Regions from separate parts of the Mesorhizobium sp. M1A.F.Ca.ET.072.01.1.1 genome, predicted to be linked through region 2. Evidence: predicted binding sites of a transcription regulator. Region 2 holds the regulator's gene; the other holds the start of a gene.

Evidence for each region. Region 2 encodes PhoB, which activates phosphate uptake and scavenging genes when phosphate is short. Its sites were predicted from a motif close to TGTCATNNANCTGTCAT; they were not measured.
Region 1: EOA32_RS10250 (ceramide glucosyltransferase) is a predicted target of PhoB. The motif match lies at 1,880-1,896, and genes of this name have one in related genera.

The regions. Positions count from the first base shown of each region.
Region 1 is NZ_RZSF01000050.1:17,072-20,276, reverse strand. It holds gene EOA32_RS10255 (O-succinylhomoserine sulfhydrylase) at 1-594, shown strand, start outside; gene EOA32_RS10250 (ceramide glucosyltransferase) at 636-1,781, opposite strand; gene apaG (Co2+/Mg2+ efflux protein ApaG) at 1,999-2,391, shown strand; gene EOA32_RS10240 (Hsp33 family molecular chaperone) at 2,444-3,205, opposite strand, start outside.
Region 2 is NZ_RZSF01000138.1:987-4,191, forward strand. It holds gene pstB (phosphate ABC transporter ATP-binding protein PstB) at 1-63, shown strand, start outside; gene phoU (phosphate signaling complex protein PhoU) at 84-788, shown strand; gene phoB (phosphate regulon transcriptional regulator PhoB) at 808-1,497, shown strand; gene EOA32_RS19335 (ROK family transcriptional regulator) at 1,814-3,049, opposite strand.

The DNA.
Region 1 (3,205 bases), on a different contig from region 2:
GCCCATATCGTGGTCTACTCGGCGACCAAGCATATCGACGGACAAGGCCGCTGCCTCGGCGGCGTCATCCTGTCGGACAAGAAGTGGATCGACGAGAACCTGCACGACTATTTCCGGCACACCGGCCCGAGCCTGTCGCCATTCAACGCATGGACGCTGCTGAAAGGCCTCGAAACGCTGCCGCTGCGCGTGCGCCAGCAGACCGAAAGCGCCGGCAAGATCGCGGACTTCCTGGCCGGCCGGCCGGAGATCGCCCGCGTCATCTATCCGGGCCGGGCCGACCATCCCCAGGCGGATATCGTCAGGAAGCAGATGTCGGGCGGCTCGACGCTGATCTGCCTTGACGTCAAGGGCGGCAAGCAGGCGGCCTTCGCCTTGCAGAACGCGCTCGACATCGTACTGATCTCGAACAACCTCGGCGACGCAAAGAGCCTGATCACGCATCCGGCGACGACGACGCACAAAAACCTCAGCGACGAGGCGCGCGCCGAGCTCGGCATCGGACCAGGCACGCTCAGGCTCTCCGTCGGGCTGGAGGATACCGACGACCTGCTCGCCGACATCGAACAGGCGCTCAAGGCGGCGAAGGAATGAACCGCCACGGCTGCAAAGAGCGCGCTTGAGCCGCAGCCGGCTCAAGCAATCTCTTCGAGTTCAGTCATCCCGCTGTTGCGGATTGTCATTGCGTTGCCACGCCATTCGACGGCTCCGCCAAGCCAGCCGCGCGCCCAGATGGCGGGAAGCATCGCGTCGCGCACGATCATCGCGGTGACGCTGCGCGGCGACAGATACCAGTCCTTTGACCAGGCGAGCATGCATTCGGGCACATAGGCGATCGCCAGCACGCAGAGCGCGGTCGTGGGCAGGCTGGCACCGGCGCTTGCCGCCGCAATCAGCGCCAGAAGCAGCGGCACGACCACACCGGTCAGGATTTCGGGCGCGAAGAACAATGGGAAGGTGACGCGGCGCAGCCGCGCCCAGCGCGCCTGGCGCGACCAGATTTCGGCGAGCGTGCGCTGGCCGAGCGGTTGCTCGAAGGGCGAGGCCACGAGATTGACCCGAAGGCCTAGGCTGTTGACCAGCTTGGTCGCCGCCGCGTCCTCGGCGATCTCGGCGGCCAAAGCCTGGATGCCGCCATTTGCATCTAGCATCGGCTTGCTCCACAGCATGCTCTTGCCCTGGGCGAAGCCAAGGCCGAGCGCTTCGCCGGCATATTGCCAGCGCGCCTGCAGCGTGTTGAGGAAGGCGCATTCGACCTCGGCCCAGAAACCGTCCGGCCGCGAGCCGATCGGCGTCGAGCAGACGAGGCCGGTGTCCGGTCGCCAGGCCGCCATCAGATGCTGGACATAGTCCTTGGGCATCAGCACGTTGGAATCGGCGAGGATCACCCAGTCGTGCCGCGCCGCCTGCCAGCCCTTGATGCAGTTGTTGAGCTTGGGATTGGCGCTGATCCTGTCATCGCCGACTAGCAGCCGCGCCGGAACATTCGGAAATCGCGCGATGGCGGCGTTGATCAGCTTGACCACGGGATCTTCGGCGTGCGCGACGCAGAAGATCAGTTCGTAGCGCGGCCAATCGAGCGAGAATGCGCGGTCGAGCGTCTCCTGCGTGAACGGCTCCACACCGCGCGACGGCACGACGATCGAGACAGGCGACAGGCCGCCGGAGGGCGCGGGAATGGCGCAACGAGCCTTCAGCCGCGACGACGCGAGCAGGATGCTGGCAAGGTTGGAAAAAAGAAGGGCCGAGGAGGCAAAGGCGGCTGCGAGGGTCAGTTCCATCGAGATCTGGTCACTCCGGAAAGGCCGCCCGCGGCCGTTTCATCACTCGACAAAGCGCCCGAGTCGCCCGCACGGTTTGTGCACACCAACATTGTCATGTGTCACTTAAATGACATTGTTTGTCGGCACTTGCGGTGGAAAAGCCGGCAGGCTGGCGACGCTGCGGAGTAGAACCGCGAAGCGCGACAAAATGTTTCCTGCGGCACCGGAGTGGCTCATGTATCGCGCCGTGACGCGCAACATCGAAGTGCAGGTCAGGCCGTTCTATCTGGAGGACCGTTCCGATCCGTCCGAAAACCGCTATGTATGGGGCTACCAGGTGACGATCGACAACCGGTCGGACGAGTTCGTGCAGCTTCTGTCGCGCTACTGGCACATCACCGACGGGCGTGGCCGAGTCGAAGAGGTGCGCGGCGAGGGCGTGGTCGGCGACCAGCCGGAGCTCAACCCCGGCGACAGCTATCAGTACACGTCGGGATGCCCGCTCTCGACGCCATCCGGCATCATGGTCGGCCACTATACGATGCGCAACGGCCGCGGCGAAACGTTCGACGTCGCCATTCCGGCTTTCTCGCTCGATATGCCGGGGACGAAAAGGACGGTGAATTAAAGAACTCGAGTTCCCCGCCTCCGCAAAGCGGGGGCGAGGAACCGGAGCTTTCTCACTCCGCCGCAAACTCCGCCGGATCGAAGTCGTACTGCGTCGAGCAGAACTCGCAAGCGACATGGATGCCGCCGTCCTCGGTCGAGTCCTTGATCTCCTCGGCCGAGAAGCCTTCGAGAATGCCTCGGATTTTGTCGCGCGAGCAGGAGCACTGATCGGCGACCGGCACACCGCGGAAGACGCGCACGCCGTGCTCGTGGAACAGGCGATAGAGCAGCCGCTCGGCGCCCACCGTCGGATCGATGAGCTCGGTCGGCTCGATGGTGCCGAGCAGCGCCAAGAGTTCCCGCCAGGAATTGTCGGCCGGTTCGTGCGTCACGTCTCGTGGATCGCCATCGCCGCCTGAAATATCGGGCACGCGCATGCGTTCGGGCGCCTGCGGCAGGAACTGCGCCAGGATGCCGCCGGCGCGCCATTGCTCGCGGGCCCCGCCCGGGCCCGGGGTCACCAGCTTCGCAACCGACATCCTCAGATCGGTCGGGATCTGCTCCGACTGGCGGAAATAGGTGCGCGCGGCTTCTTCCAGCGATGTGCCGTCGAGTTGGACGATGCCCTGATAGCGCTGCGTGTGTGCGCCCTGATCGATGGTCAGGGCCAGGACCCCGGTGCCGAGCAGCTTCTCCTGCGAGATCCCGCCCGCGGCAATCAGCGCCTGCAGCCGGTCGGCGTCGAAGCGCGCATAGGCGCGCAACGAATGCGGCGTGGTGAAGTCCGCCACCAGCATGTCGACCGGTCCGTCGGTGCGGGTCTGCAGGATGAA
Region 2 (3,205 bases):
AAGATTTTCACCTCGCCCCGCGAGAAGCGCACGCAGGACTACATCACCGGCCGCTTCGGCTGAGTTCATACGAGGACATAACCATGGCCCATACGGTCGCTTCCTTCGACGAGGATCTGAGGCAGATCAGCCAGCTCATCCGCGACATGGGCGATCTTGCCGGCTCGATGGTCGGCGCGTCGACCAAGGCTCTGCTGAATTCCGACAACGCGCTGGCGCAGCGCGTGGTCTCCGACGATGCCATCATGGACGCGCGCCAGCGCGAGCTCGACGATCGCGCCATCACGCTGATCGCCAAACGCCAGCCGATGGCCGACGACCTGCGCAACGTCGTTGGCGCCATCCGGATGGCCGGCGATCTCGAGCGCATCGGCGACCTTGCCAAGAACATCGCCAAGCGCGTCGGCTCGGTCGGCGTCAGCGCCGCGCCGCGCGACCTGTCGCACTCCATCGACTCGATGGCGCAGCTGGTGCTGATCCAGGTCCAGGGCGTGATCGAGGAATACGCGGCCGGCGACGCCACGGCGCTCGCCAAGCTCCGCAACGACGACGAGCGCATCGACGTCAAATACACCGCCGTCTTCCGTGAGCTGTTGACCTACATGATGGAGGATCCGCGCAACATCACGGCTTGCACGCATCTGTTGTTCTGCGCCAAGAATCTGGAGCGCATCGGCGACCACGTCACCAACATCGCCGAGAACGCCTACTATGTGCTGACCGGCACGCAATTGCCCGCGAATCGTCCTAAGCAGGACGAGACGGCGATGTCGGCGCCGGCGGCCTGACAGCGAAGGTGCCTGCTAAATGATCGCGCCACGCATCATGGTGGTGGAGGACGAGGAGCCGCTGGGGGTGCTGCTCCGCTACAACCTCGAATCCGAGGGCTATCAGGTCGAGGTGGTGACGCGCGGCGACGAGGCCGAGATCCGCCTGCAGGAGAATGTGCCCGACCTTCTGGTGCTCGACTGGATGGTGCCGGCGGTGTCCGGCATCGAGCTTTGCCGGCGCCTCAGGATGCGGCCCGAGACCGAACGCCTGCCGATCATCATGCTGACCGCGCGCGGCGAGGAAAGCGACAGGGTGCGCGGCCTCTCGACCGGCGCCGACGACTATCTGGTCAAGCCGTTCTCGACGCCGGAATTCATGGCCAGGGTCAAGGCGCTGCTGCGCCGCGCCAAGCCGGAGGTGCTGTCCAGCGTGCTCAAGGTCGGCGACATCGTGCTCGATCGCGAATCGCATCGCGTCTACCGCAAGAAGAGCGAGATCCGGCTCGGCCCGACCGAGTTCAGGCTGCTCGAATTCATGATGCGGCATCCCGGCCGGGTGTTCTCGCGCAGCCAGCTGCTCGACAATGTCTGGGGCGAGACGATCTATATCGACGAGCGCACCGTGGACGTGCATGTCGGCCGCCTGCGCAAGGCGGTCAACAACGGCCGGATGCCCGATGTGATCCGCACCATTCGCGGGGCGGGCTACGCGATCAGGGAAGACTAGATCCAGGGCACCGAAGGTCTGACGGGTTCTATCTGCGCTGGCGGGTTATCGAGACGCTGGTGCTTCGCCGTCCACGGGCGGAGCACGAAGCGTCGCCACGCGGCGCAGACCCGACACTCCACGCGACTTCCACGCGCCGCGGCGGTGCAGAAATTCTGCTCCGCTCATCCGACGATTGAGGTAATGGCATGGATTCCAGGGTCTCCGCGACGGAGCTTCGCTCCTGCTCCGCCCTGGAATGACGAAGCTGCGGGGCCTTCGCTAATCTCCGCCGTCTGCAGGACGCACAGAAGCCAACGATCGCTATCGAAGCTGCTCAGGCCACGTTCTTGCCCGCTCTTGCCTGCACGCCCGGGGCGAAAATCTCCTGGTCGACGAAGGTCAGCGCGCGCACGGCGCAGCCTTCGCGGATCAACGGCAATTCGTTCGGCTCGGTATCGAAGGAGATCGAGTTTGAATGCTGGCCTCCGGCGGTCTGGCCGATCGCCTCGCGCAGCGCCGGCTCGATCAGGTCGAAGGCGGCGGCGCTGACGCCGACCATGGCGACCGGCGCTGGATCGATCAGCGCGAACAGGCTGCCGAGGCCGAAGCCCAGCGCCTCCCCGGCCCGGCGATAGGCCTCGCGCTCCGGGCCATCCGTCTCGCGCGCCTTGGCGGCGAGCGCCCGCATGTCGGCGTCGCCGACATCGACCGGCTCGGCGTCCTCGCTCATCTTCATGGCGCTGCGCCAGATGGCGTAGTTGCCGGCATAGGCCTCGACGCAGCCGCGGCGTCCGCAACGGCAGAGCGCGCCGCCCGGGCGATGGATCATGTGGCCAAACTCGCCGCCGGAAGAATGTGTGCCGGTGAACAGCTCGCCTTTCAGAACCAGGCCCATGCCGATGCCGTGCGAGAGCAGGATGGCGATGAAATTGTCGCGATAGCGGTCGGGATCGCGCCACTGCAGCGCCACCGCCATCATGTTACAGTCGTTTTCCATGGTGGCCGGAATGCCGAATTCCTTTTCCAGGATGTCGGCGAAGGGAATGTCGGTCAGCGGCGTGATCGGCGACCATAGCATGGCGCGGGCATGGGAATCGGTGATGCCCTGGATGCCCATGGCGATGCGGGCGACGCTGCCGACGTCGAGGTCCGGATCGTCCAGCCGGCGCCGCACGATCGCCAAGCATTCGCCGATCAGCTCGTCGCGCGGCATGGTGAGCGTATCGAGGCGGCGCTGCTCCTCGGCGATGACCTGGCCCGCATAATCGATAACGGCGACCGAGAGGAAATTGAGCGACAGCACCACCGTTACCACCGCTGCCGCCTCAGGCTTGAGCGCGAGGCCCACCTGTGGCCGGCCGCGCTTCAGAGACGCGGTCTCGCTCGGCTTGCTCTCGGCCAGGATGCCTTCCTGGATCAGGTCGGAAGAGATCGCCGAAATGGTCGAATGGCTGAGCCCGGTGGTCGCGGCGATTTCCGTGCGCGACGGCTGGCCGGCCCGGCGCAGGGCCGAGAGCACCATGGCGCGGTTGCGCCGGCGCAGATCGTCGTGGCGGATTCCGACCGACATTTTTTCTCCTCCCAGTCAGCGCGGCCTCTCGATCATGCACAGGACCCGGCGACGCGCCAGATCGATTCACCCGGACGCCGGCACCCGAACCGTCCGGGTTTTTACAAGTTTCGGTGGACGCGGGCTGCGCCTCCTCCGAACTGTTCCCCGATAGTG